DNA from 2 places in the Burkholderia cenocepacia genome. Region 1 is predicted to be linked to the other one. Evidence: predicted binding sites of a transcription regulator. Region 1 holds the regulator's gene; the other holds the start of a gene.
What was found. The regulator LexA, encoded in region 1, represses DNA repair genes until DNA is damaged. The targets are predictions, from matches to a motif close to ACTGTATNNNNATACAGT.
Positions count from the first base shown of each region.

Region 2: a site for LexA is predicted at 2,121-2,138, ahead of recA (recombinase RecA). Genes of this name have one in related genera too.

Region 1 covers NZ_CP060039.1:2,315,185-2,321,004, reverse strand. Annotated here, with positions in the region: gene cysT (sulfate ABC transporter permease subunit CysT) at 1-717, opposite strand, end outside; gene SY91_RS11155 (sulfate ABC transporter substrate-binding protein) at 841-1,878, opposite strand; gene lexA (transcriptional repressor LexA) at 2,143-2,790, shown strand; gene SY91_RS11145 (hypothetical protein) at 2,816-3,151, shown strand; gene SY91_RS11140 (DUF2939 domain-containing protein) at 3,181-3,903, shown strand; gene SY91_RS11135 (universal stress protein) at 3,991-4,488, opposite strand; gene nodI (nodulation factor ABC transporter ATP-binding protein NodI) at 4,820-5,734, shown strand; gene SY91_RS11125 (ABC transporter permease) at 5,741-5,820, shown strand, end outside.
Region 2 covers NZ_CP060039.1:3,477,419-3,483,238, forward strand. Annotated here, with positions in the region: gene recX (recombination regulator RecX) at 83-976, opposite strand; gene recA (recombinase RecA) at 976-2,046, opposite strand; gene SY91_RS16450 (response regulator transcription factor) at 2,233-2,961, shown strand; gene SY91_RS16455 (sensor histidine kinase) at 2,979-4,532, shown strand; partial or broken gene SY91_RS16460 (MFS transporter) at 4,760-5,820, shown strand, end outside.

The sequences.
Region 1 (5,820 bases):
GAGCTTCGTGATGATCAGCAGCGACGTGATCTCGGATTTCATCGGCACGTTGCCGGCGATGAAGATCACCGAGCCGTATTCGCCGAGCGCGCGCGCGAACGCGAGCGCGAAACCGGTGAGCAGCGCCGGCAGCACGGCCGGCAGCACGACGCGGCGGAACGTCAGCCAGCGCGACGCGCCGAGGCACGCGGCGGCTTCTTCCTGCTCGCGCTCGAAATCCTCGAGCACCGGCTGCACGGTGCGCACGACGAACGGCAGCCCGATGAAGGTCAGCGCGACCAGCACGCCGGCCGGCGTGAACGCGATCTTGATGCCGAGCGGCGCCAGATACTGGCCGACCCAGCCGTTGGTCGCGTAGACGGCCGCGAGCGAGATGCCGGCCACCGACGTCGGCAGCGCGAACGGCAGGTCGACGACCGCGTCGACGAGACGCTTGAACGGGAACGTGTAGCGCACCAGCACCCATGCGACGAGGAAGCCGAACACGGCATTGATCAGCGCGCCGCCGAGCGCGGCCGAGAACGTCAGCCGGTACGACGCGAGCACGCGCGGCGACGTGACGGCGGTGACGAACTGGTCCCACGACAGCGTCGCGGTCTTCAGGAACGTGGCGGCGAGCGGAATCAGCACCACGAGGCTCAAATAGGCCACCGTGATGCCGAGTGTCACGCCGAAACCGGGCAGCGCGCTCGGCTTGCGAAAGGTGTACGTCGTCATCGGATGCTCTTGCTGGGTCGATGCTGCTCACGGGTCCGACGCAAACGCCGGCGCAGTGAATCGCGCCGGCGGCCCGTCGGGGGTGCGGCGCGCTGTCGTGGCGCGCCGCTTGTCGTTATGGCGTTACTGCGGCTTGTAGATCGAATCGAACACGCCGCCGTCCGCGAAATGCGTCTTCTGCGCATTCGTCCAGCCGCCGAACGTGTCGTCGACCGTGTACAGCTTCAGCTTCGGGAACTGCTTGGTCAGCTCCGCCGGCACGTTCTTCGAACGCGGCCGGTAGTAGTTGCGCGCCGCGATTTCCTGGCCCTGCGGGCTGTACAGGTAGTTCAGGTAGGCCTCGGCCAGCTTGCGCGTGCCCTTCTTGTCGACCACCTTGTCGACCACCGCGACGGGCGGCTCGGCCAGGATGCTCACCGACGGCACGACGATCTCGAACTTGTCGGTGCCGAATTCCTTGACCGACAGGAACGCCTCGTTTTCCCAGGCGATCAGCACGTCGCCGATCCCGCGCTGCACGAAGCTCGTCGTCGCGCCCCGCGCGCCCGAATCGAGCACGCCTGCGTTCTTGTAGAGCTTCGTGACGAATTCCTTCGCCGTCTGCTCGTTGCCGCCCGGCTTGTGCTGCGCGTAGGCCCATGCGGCCAGGTAGTTCCAGCGTGCGCCGCCCGAGGTCTTCGGGTTCGGCGTGACGATCGAGATGCCCGGCTTGGTCAGGTCGTCCCAGTCCTTGATCCCCTTCGGGTTGCCCTTGCGCACCAGGAACACGATCGTCGACGTGTACGGCGATGCGTTGTCGGGCAGGCGCTTCTGCCAATCCTTGTTCACGAGCCCCTTGTTCGCGAGCGCGTCGATGTCGTACGCCAGCGCCAGCGTGACGACGTCGGCCTGCAGGCCGTCGAGCACCGAGCGCGCCTGCGCGCCCGAGCCGCCGTGCGACTGCTTGAAGTTGACGGTTTCGCCCGTCTTCGCCTTCCACTCCTTGCCGAACGCCTGGTTGAAATCCTGATACAGCTCGCGCGTCGGGTCGTACGACACGTTCAGGAAGGTCGTATCGGCCTGGGCATGCGTCGCGACGCCCAGCGCCGCCGCCGCGCCCAGCGCGAGTGTTGCGATCAGGCGGCCCGCTCCGCCCACCAGCCCCGTATTGCGCTTCGCCATCCTTGGTTCTCCAGTGTTGTCGGTATTGCGATGTCGGGCCAGTCTATCGAACGGGTTACATGATTAAAAATAATCGTTCCTTATTTTTTAATACTCAAAAGTGCTAACGCAGACGGGATGGACGGTTGCGGCGGACGAACCGGCGTCAGGGCGTCGCGAAATCGCGCCGGAACCGCCGCGATCGCGTCGAACCTCAAGTAACACTTGAAATTCGCCAAGTACTGTATAAAAATACAGCTCACTGTCTATCCATACAGTTGAGCCATGACCAAACTCACCGCCCGTCAGCAGCAAGTGTTCGACTTGATCCGTCGCGCGATCGAGCGCTCCGGATTCCCGCCCACCCGTGCCGAGATCGCGGCCGAACTGGGCTTCAGCTCGCCGAATGCGGCCGAGGAGCACCTGCGCGCGCTGGCTCGCAAGGGCGTGATCGAGCTGGCCGCCGGCGCATCGCGCGGTATCCGGCTGCTCGGCATCGACGACGCCCCGCACCAGTTCACGCTGCCGCATGCCGGCCTGATGCAACTGTCGCTGCCGCTCGTCGGCCGCGTCGCGGCCGGTAGCCCGATCCTTGCGCAGGAACACATCTCGCAGCACTACGCGTGCGATCCCGCGCTGTTCACCAGCAAGCCCGACTACCTGTTGAAGGTGCGCGGCCTGTCGATGCGCGACGCCGGCATTCTCGACGGCGACCTCCTCGCCGTGCAGAAGCGCACGGAAGCGAAGGACGGCCAGATCATCGTCGCGCGTCTGGGCGACGACGTCACGGTCAAGCGGCTGATGCGCCGGCCCGGCGGCCTCGAGCTGATCGCGGAGAACCCGGATTACGAAAACATCTTCGTCAAGGCCGGCAGCGCGGATTTCGCGCTGGAAGGCATCGCCGTCGGGCTGATCCGCTCGGGCGAACTCTGACATTCCGTCTCTCCAGGAGAACATCATGGAACGCCTTGCCCGCCTGCTGCCTTTCCGTCAATTCGGTCGCCTGCGTCATCTGCGCGGCCGCACGCCCTGCGCACCGCTGTCCGCGGCGGCGCCTGTGCAAGAAGAAGTCGCAGTCGAACGGCAGGCCTCCCTGCTGCCGTCAGCGCTCCCCGCGTTCGCGCGGGTATCGCTGAACGCCGGTCTCAATCACGCGGAGCCCGCGCGCCGCGCGCCGGTGCGTGTCTATCACGGCCGGTCGCGCCTGATCATGGTGGGCACGATCGATGCCGTGTGCCGGATGATCGATCGCTGCATCGCAGAGGAACGATCGGCCACGCCGGGCGGTCTCTGATTGCGGAACCTTCCCGCACCGGAGGCAACGTGACTGGATCGTCGCGCCGCGCATGGCGACTCAAGCCCCTCCTGATCGTCGCGCTGGTCGTCGCCGTCCTTGCGACGCTCGGCTATGCATACGCGTCGCCGTATGTCGCGCTCGGTCGCCTGAAATCGGCGATCGATGCGCGCGACGCGCAGGCGATCAGCGAGTATGTCGACTTTCCGTCGCTGCGCATCAGCCTGAAGCAGCAGGTCACGGAAGAGTTGATGCGCCGGATCGACGCAGTGAAGAAGGACAATCCGTTCGCGGTGATCGGCGCACTGATCGGGTCCGCGCTGATCGGCCCGCTGGTCGATGCTTACGCGACCCCGGAAGGCGTCGCTGCGCTGATGAGCGGATTGCCGCCGCGCGGCAATCCGGGCGAGCGTCCGCCAGAGTGGTCGAATCAGCCGCCGGCGGGGAATGCCCCCGGCAACACACCTGCCGCGCCGCCCGCCGCCAATCCGGCGCCGGCAAGTGCTGCCGTACCGGGCAGCAATCCGGCCGTTCCGGCGGCATCGTCGCCGGCACCCGTGCCTGCCGCACCGGCCAGCCCGAGCGAAGCAACCCAAGCGCCGCACCAGCAGCAAACCAGCGCGGGCTACCGAAATATCGACGAATTCGTCGTGACATACCAGCGCAGTGCCGACGGCACGCGCTATGCGGCGATTTTCCACCGCTTCGGGCTGTTTTCGTGGAAATTGTCCGGGATCGACCTGCATGCATAGCAGGCCGCGTTCGATGCCCGCACTGCTGATGCAGCGCGCCGCCTGACCGGCCCGCATCGCCGGTCGGGCAGTCATCGAGCCTTTAGATCATTTGCCGTTCGCCGTAGCCGCTTCACGCTCGCGCGCGATTTCGGCCTTCTGCTCTTCCGCCGACGAACACGCCACCAGGATGCTGCAGTTCACGCGATCGAGCAGTTGCGTATTGCCCGACCCCATCCACCATCTCGACAATCCGCTGCGGCACCGGTGGCCGACGACGACGAGGTCGACCTTCAGCTCCGATGCGAGATTCGCGATTTCGTCGATCGGATAACCGAATGCGAAATGGCCTTCGGCCTGCACGCCGCGCTCGCGCAGCCAGTTCACGCCTTCCTGCAGGATTTCGCGCGCCGTTTCCTCGAAGCGTCCGCATGCGACATCGGTCAGCAAACCTGCACTTTGCGCAATGCTCGAACGCATGTCGACGACCGACAGCAAATGCGTTTCGGCCTTCAGGTCCATTGCGAGATTGGCCCCGTAACGCAGCGCCTTGCGCCCTTCGAGCGTGCCGTCGTAACACAGCAAAATCTTGTTGTAGCTAGCCATGAAGCCTCCCTATCGCGACAACGAGCCTACGCATTCATCATGGTGCGCCGCAATTCAAGACGCAAGGGATGGAAAACGCTGATTCGCCCCGCACGGCGCGTGCGCGATGATGCGGCGCACGATCGGTGCGCAATTGCATCACACCGGGCAGACATGCCCTGAAGCGATGCGGCCAATGCACTAGAATGGCCCGCTCGACCTCCAGCGGGCCACCGCGCGCCGGCGTCGTGCGCTTCGGTCATGCTCGTGTGACACCCCTGCGCCCGATCCGTTCGCAAACCGGCCACACACCGGGCAGCAGAATGCGCCCGCTTGAAACGACAACACGCCCATGTCCGTCGCACCGATCGATTTCCGCAATGTCGAAAAGCGCTATGGCGACAAGCTCGTCGTCAATGGTCTGTCCTTCAACGTGAAGGTCGGCGAATGCTATGGCCTGCTCGGGCCGAACGGCGCCGGCAAGACCACGACGCTGAAGATGCTGCTCGGCCTCGCGCATCCCGATGCAGGCACCATTGCGCTGTGCGGCGAACCGATTCCATCGCGTGCGCGACATGCCCGCCGGCGGGTCGGCGTCGTTCCGCAGTTCGACAACCTCGACCCCGACTTCACCGTGCGCGAGAACCTGCTCGTGTTCAGCCGCTATTTCGGGATGTCGGCGCAGGCGGCCCGCGCGCTCGTCCCGTCGCTACTCGAATTCGCGAAGCTGGAAAACAAGGCCGATGCGAAGGTCGGCGAGTTGTCGGGCGGCATGAAACGCCGCCTCACGCTCGCCCGCGCGCTCGTCAACGATCCCGATGTGCTGGTGCTCGACGAGCCCACGACCGGCCTCGATCCGCAGGCGCGGCACCTGATGTGGGAACGGCTGCGTTCGCTGCTCGCGCGCGGCAAGACAATCCTGATCACCACGCATTTCATGGAGGAAGCCGAGCGCCTGTGCGATCGGCTGTGCGTGATCGAGGAAGGCCGCAAGATCGCCGAAGGCGCGCCGCACGCCCTGATCGAATCGGAGATCGGCTGCGACGTGATCGAGATCTACGGGCCCGATCCGGCCGCGCTGCGCGACGAATTGTCGGCATTCGCGAAGCACACCGAGATCAGCGGCGAGACACTGTTCTGCTATGTGATCGATCCCGAACCGCTCACCGCACGACTCAAGGGCCGCCCGGGGTTGCGCTATCTGCACCGCCCGGCCAATCTGGAGGATGTGTTCCTGCGGCTCACGGGCCGCGAGATGCAGGACTGATCGACCATGGACGTTCGCAACTATTCCGCCACCACGCCGTCGGCCCCGCCGCGCGAGTCGCGCTTCGCGATCGCGATGCCGGCGAA
Region 2 (5,820 bases), 1.2 Mb from region 1:
TGCCGCGACGGCGGGTATTCCCGCCTGTCCGGAAGCGGTTGCAATGCAGCAAAATCGCGCGCCACGCGCGCGACGGGGCGGCTCAGTCGTCGATCGGGAAATCGTCGCCGACCTTCAGCAACTTCACGATGGTCGCGCTCGAGAAGCCGCGCGCGGCCAGGAAGCGCGCCTGCTTCGCGCGTTCGGCGGGCGTTTGCGGCAGTGCACCGAATTTCTTGCGCCAGACGGCCTGCGCGCGCGTCAATTCGGTCTCGCGCAATTGGGCATTCACCTCTTCGACGAGACTGTCGCCGACCGCATGGCGCTTCAACTCGCTGACGATGCGCGCGACGCCGACACGCGACGCGCGACGATGCACGAGGCTCTCGGCGAAGCGCGCGTCGGACAGCCAGCCTTCCTGTTCCAGCGCATCGAGTACCGGTTCGATGGACTCGCCTTCGTCGACGTAGGGTGCGAGCTTGCGCGCGAGCTCCGCGCGGCTGTATTCACGCCTCGACAAATAGCCGAGCGCGCGGCCCTTCAACGACCGCGGCGGCTTCGACGACTTGCACTCGCTGGCGCCCGGCGCGTCGCTTGAAGCAGCGCCGCCGGAAGATGCGCCGAAAGACGCACCGGCTGCGCGGCGTGTGCGGCGCGGATGCTGGCTGCTGCGCGTATAGACATCTTCCGTCGCGGGCGCACCGGCTGTGCGATCGCCCGGGGCACGATCGCCCGGGAAGCGGACACCGGACACGCGACGGCGGGAGCGATCATGCGCATCGAACGACTCATCGTCGTCGAACGGATCGTCCGGTGCGGCAATCTCAAATGAAACGAGGGCATCGTCGGATGCCCTCGTCGCGGTGCGGTTCGCGGCGTTGCCGCCTGAGTCCCGCCGGTCGGCGCCCGAGGAACCGGCTCGCCGGCCGGAGCGACCCGCCGTTTCGGGCACGTCGCTCTCCTCCGGCTCGCCAGCCTGACCTCGGCGCCCAACCATTACTCTTCTTCGTCCAACGCCTCGGCTTCGTTGGCTACGCCATCGGGCATGCTGACGACACCGAGCGATTCGCGGATGCGGTTTTCGATCTCGCGTGCGATTTCCGGATTCTCGCGCAGGAATTCACGCGCATTGTCCTTGCCCTGGCCGATCTTCTCGCCGTTGTAGCTGTACCAGGCGCCCGCCTTGTCGACGATCTTCGCCTGCACGCCGAGATCGATGATCTCGCCCTGACGCGAAATGCCTTCGCCGTACAGGATGTCGAAGATCGCTTCGCGGAACGGCGGCGACACCTTGTTCTTGACGACCTTCACGCGGGTTTCGTTGCCGATCACCTCGTCGTTCTTCTTGATCGAGCCGATCCGGCGAATGTCGAGACGCACCGACGAATAGAACTTCAGCGCGTTGCCGCCCGTGGTGGTTTCCGGGTTGCCGAACATCACGCCGATCTTCATCCGGATCTGGTTGATGAAGATCACCAGGCAGTTCGTGCGCTTGATCGTGCCGGTCAGCTTGCGCAGCGCCTGCGACATCAGGCGAGCCTGCAGACCCGGCAGCGAATCGCCCATCTCGCCTTCGATTTCGGCCTTCGGCACGAGCGCCGCGACCGAGTCGATGACGATCATGTCGATCGAGCCCGAGCGCACCAGCGCATCGGTGATTTCGAGCGCCTGCTCACCGGTGTCCGGCTGCGAGATCAGCAGTTCCGGCACGTTCACGCCGAGCTTCGACGCGTACTGGACGTCGAGCGCGTGCTCGGCGTCGATGAAGGCTGCCGTGCCGCCGATCTTCTGCAGTTCAGCGATGACTTGCAGCGTGAGGGTGGTCTTACCGGACGATTCCGGACCGTAGATCTCGACCACCCGGCCGCGCGGCAGGCCGCCAACGCCCAGCGCGATGTCGAGACCCAGCGACCCCGTGGAGACGACCTGGATATTCTCGGTCGCCTCGCCGTCGCCCATGCGCATGATCGAGCCCTTGCCGAACTGCTTCTCGATCTGCGCGAGTGCGGCCGCCAGCGCCTTGCTCTTCTCGGCGGTCATCCCGGAGCCCTTCTTGCTATCTTCCATGAATCGTCCTTTGCTATGATGAGCAGCGTCTGTTGGAGGCGCGCCCGCTTCAAGCGCTGCCCACGAATGCAGACACTGTATAAAAAAACAGTGTTTTGTGCAAGCCCGCAATGCAAAGCGTTGTGCACGAATAACTTCGGAGACAGCCGCGCCGGCGCGAACGCCCTGCCGGCACCGGTCAGCAACATGCGAATTCTCATCGCCGAAGACGACAGCATACTCGCGGACGGCCTCACCCGGTCACTCCGCCAATCGGGCTATGCCGTCGATCACGTGAAGAGCGGCGTCGACGCCGACACCGCGCTGTCGATGCAGACTTTCGACCTGCTGATCCTCGATCTCGGGCTGCCGAAAATGTCCGGGCTCGACGTGCTCAAGCGCCTGCGCGCGCGCAATTCCAATCTCCCCGTGCTGATCCTGACCGCCGCCGACAGCGTCGACGAACGCGTGAAGGGGCTCGACCTCGGCGCCGACGACTACATGGCCAAGCCGTTCGCGCTCAACGAGCTCGAGGCGCGCGTGCGCGCGCTGACCCGGCGCGGCGCCGGCGGCGGCCCGACCGTCGTGCGCCACGGCTCGCTCGCGTTCGACCAGGTCGGCCGCATCGCGTACGCGAACGATCACGTGCTCGATCTCTCCGCGCGCGAACTCGGCCTGCTCGAGGTGCTGCTGCAGCGGATCGGCCGCCTCGTGTCGAAGGAACAGCTCGTCGATCACCTGTGCGAATGGGGCGAGGAAGTCAGCAACAACGCGATCGAAGTCTACGTGCACCGGCTGCGCAAGAAGATCGAGCCGAGCGGCGTGCGGATCTCGACCGTGCGCGGCCTCGGCTATTGCCTCGAGAAGGTCGCGCCCGCGACGCCGGCCGACACGGCGGCGCCCCAGCCCGCGGCGGCCGGCACGCCGCTGCGCTGACGCCGGGCGGCGCCGCGATGGCCACGCCGGCCCATTCCCCTTCCCGCCACCCGACCGGCGCGCCGTCGTCGGCTGCCGACGAGGCGCGCGACGCGCGCTACGAAAACCCGTTCGCGCCGCCCGACGAAACCGAATCGCCCGAAACGCCGCGCCCGCGCTCGCTGTTCGGCGAAATCCTCGACTGGATGCTCGCGCCGCTGCTGCTGCTGTGGCCGATGAGCATCGCCGTCACCTATCTCGTCGCGAAGACGATCGCGAACAGCCCGTTCGATCGCGCGCTCGAGACCAACGCCTACGTGCTCGCGCGGCAGATCCATCCGGTCAACGGCGTCGCCGAGCTGACGCTGCCGGAGCAGACGCGCGACTTCCTGCGCGCGGACAACATCGACAGCGTCTACTTCCAGGTGCTCGGCACGCGCGGCGAGCTGGTCGCCGGCGAAGCCGACATGCCGCTGCCGCGCGACGAGGACCGCCCGCCGCCAGGCGTCGTCGTGTTCCGCGACGACCTGCTGCGCGGCAACGACGTGCGTGTCGCGTATACGACCGTCGCGCTGCCGCAGGCGAGCGGCGCGCAGCCCGTGCTCGTGCAGGTCGGCGAAACGCTCGACAAGCGCAACGCGCTCGCCAACGACATCATCAAGGGCGTGATCCTGCCGCAATTCGTGATCCTGCCGCTCGCGATCCTGCTCGTCTGGTTCGGGCTGTCGCGCGGGCTCGCGCCGCTCAACGCGCTGCAGGCGCACATTCGCGCGCGGCGGCCCGACGACCTGTCGCCCGTCGAGGCGCAGCGCGCGCCGCCCGAGATCGAGCCGCTCGTCACGTCGTTCAACGACCTGCTCGCGCGCCTCGAACAGAACATGGCGCTGCAGAAACGCTTCATCGCCGACGCCGCGCACCAGATGAAGACGCCGCTCGCGGGCCTGCGCACGCAGGCCGAGTTCGCGCTGCGCCATCCGGTGCCGCCCGACGTGCAGCGCTCGCTCGAGCAGATCGCGACGAGCTCCGAGCAGGCCGCGCGGCTCGTCACGCAACTGCTGGCGCTCGCGCGCGCCGAGAACCGCGCGAGCGGGCTGACGTTCGAGCCGGTCGAGATCGGTTCGCTCGCGCGGCGCACCGTGCGCGACTGGGTGCAGGCCGCGCTCGCGAAACGCATGGACCTCGGGTACGAAGGCCCGGACGACGACGCGCCGCTCAAGGTCGACGGCAGTCCGGTGATGCTGCGCGAGATGCTCGGCAACCTGGTCGACAACGCGATCCGCTATACGCCCGAAGGCGGCCGCATCACGGTGCGCGTGCGGGCCGAGCGCGCGGCGCGGCGCGTGCATCTCGAAGTCGAGGATACCGGCCCCGGCATCCCGGCCGGCGAGCGCGAGCGCGTCGTCGAACGTTTCTACCGGATCCTCGGCCGCGAAGGCGACGGCAGCGGCCTCGGGCTCGCGATCGTGCGCGAGATCGCCACGCAGCACGGCGGCACGCTGACGCTCGACGATCACGTCTACCAGCACGCGCCGCGCCTCGCCGGCACGCTGGTGCGCATCAGCCTGCCGCTGACCGATACCGCCCCGGATTAACCCTGACGCGCGCCGCCACGGTGCGGCGCCAACACGCAGAAACCGGCGCTTTACCGGACGTTCACGCCACAATCGACACGCGAAGCGACCGATTCGACACGGGTTAACGCGCAGTCGTTTTGTACGCGCAAGTCAGTGCGCCGTAAGTTTCCGTGCCAATAATCGTCGACAGGCCCGCCCCTCCCAAGGCGGCCGCACATCTATATCAAGGGACTTGGAGACGATTCATGGCAACGTTAGGCGGGCAAATTTCGCACTCGCCGATGACGGGCGAAGAGAAGAAGGTGATCTTCGCGTCGTCGCTCGGCACCGTGTTCGAGTGGTACGACTTTTACCTGGCCGGCTCGCTCGCGGCCTACATCAGCAAGAGCTTCTTCTCCGGCGTCAATCCGACCGCCGCGTTCATCTTCACGCTGCTCGGCTTCGCCGCCGGCTTCGCGGTGCGGCCGTTCGGCGCGATCGTGTTCGGCCGGCTCGGCGACCTCGTCGGCCGCAAGCACACGTTCCTCGTGACGATCGTGATCATGGGCGTCTCGACGTTCGTGGTCGGCTTCCTGCCGGGCTACGCGTCGATCGGCATCGCCGCCCCCGTGATCTTCATCGCGATGCGGCTGTTGCAGGGCCTCGCGCTCGGCGGCGAGTACGGCGGCGCGGCGACCTACGTCGCCGAGCATGCGCCGGCCAACCGGCGCGGCTTCTACACGGCCTGGATCCAGACGACGGCCACGCTCGGCCTGTTCCTGTCGCTGCTCGTGATCCTGGGCGTGCGCACGTTCATCGGCGAGGAAGCGTTCGGCAACTGGGGCTGGCGCGTGCCGTTCGTCGCATCGATCCTGCTGCTCGGGTGTCGGTGTGGATCCGGCTGCAACTGAACGAATCGCCGGTGTTCCTGCGCATCAAGGCGGAAGGCAAGACGTCGAAGGCGCCGCTGACCGAAGCGTTCGGCCAGTGGAAGAACCTGAAGATCGTGATCCTCGCGCTGATCGGCCTGACGGCCGGCCAGGCGGTCGTGTGGTACACGGGCCAGTTCTACGCGCTGTTCTTCCTCACGCAGACGCTGAAGGTCGACGGCGCCAGCGCGAACATCCTGATCGCGATCGCGCTCCTGATCGGCACGCCGTTCTTCCTGTTCTTCGGCTCGCTGTCGGACAAGATCGGCCGCAAGCCGATCATCCTTGCCGGCTGCCTGATCGCCGCGCTGACCTACTTCCCGCTGTTCAAGGCGCTCACGCACTACGCGAACCCGCAGCTCGAACTCGCGACGCAGAAGGCGCCGATCACGGTCGTC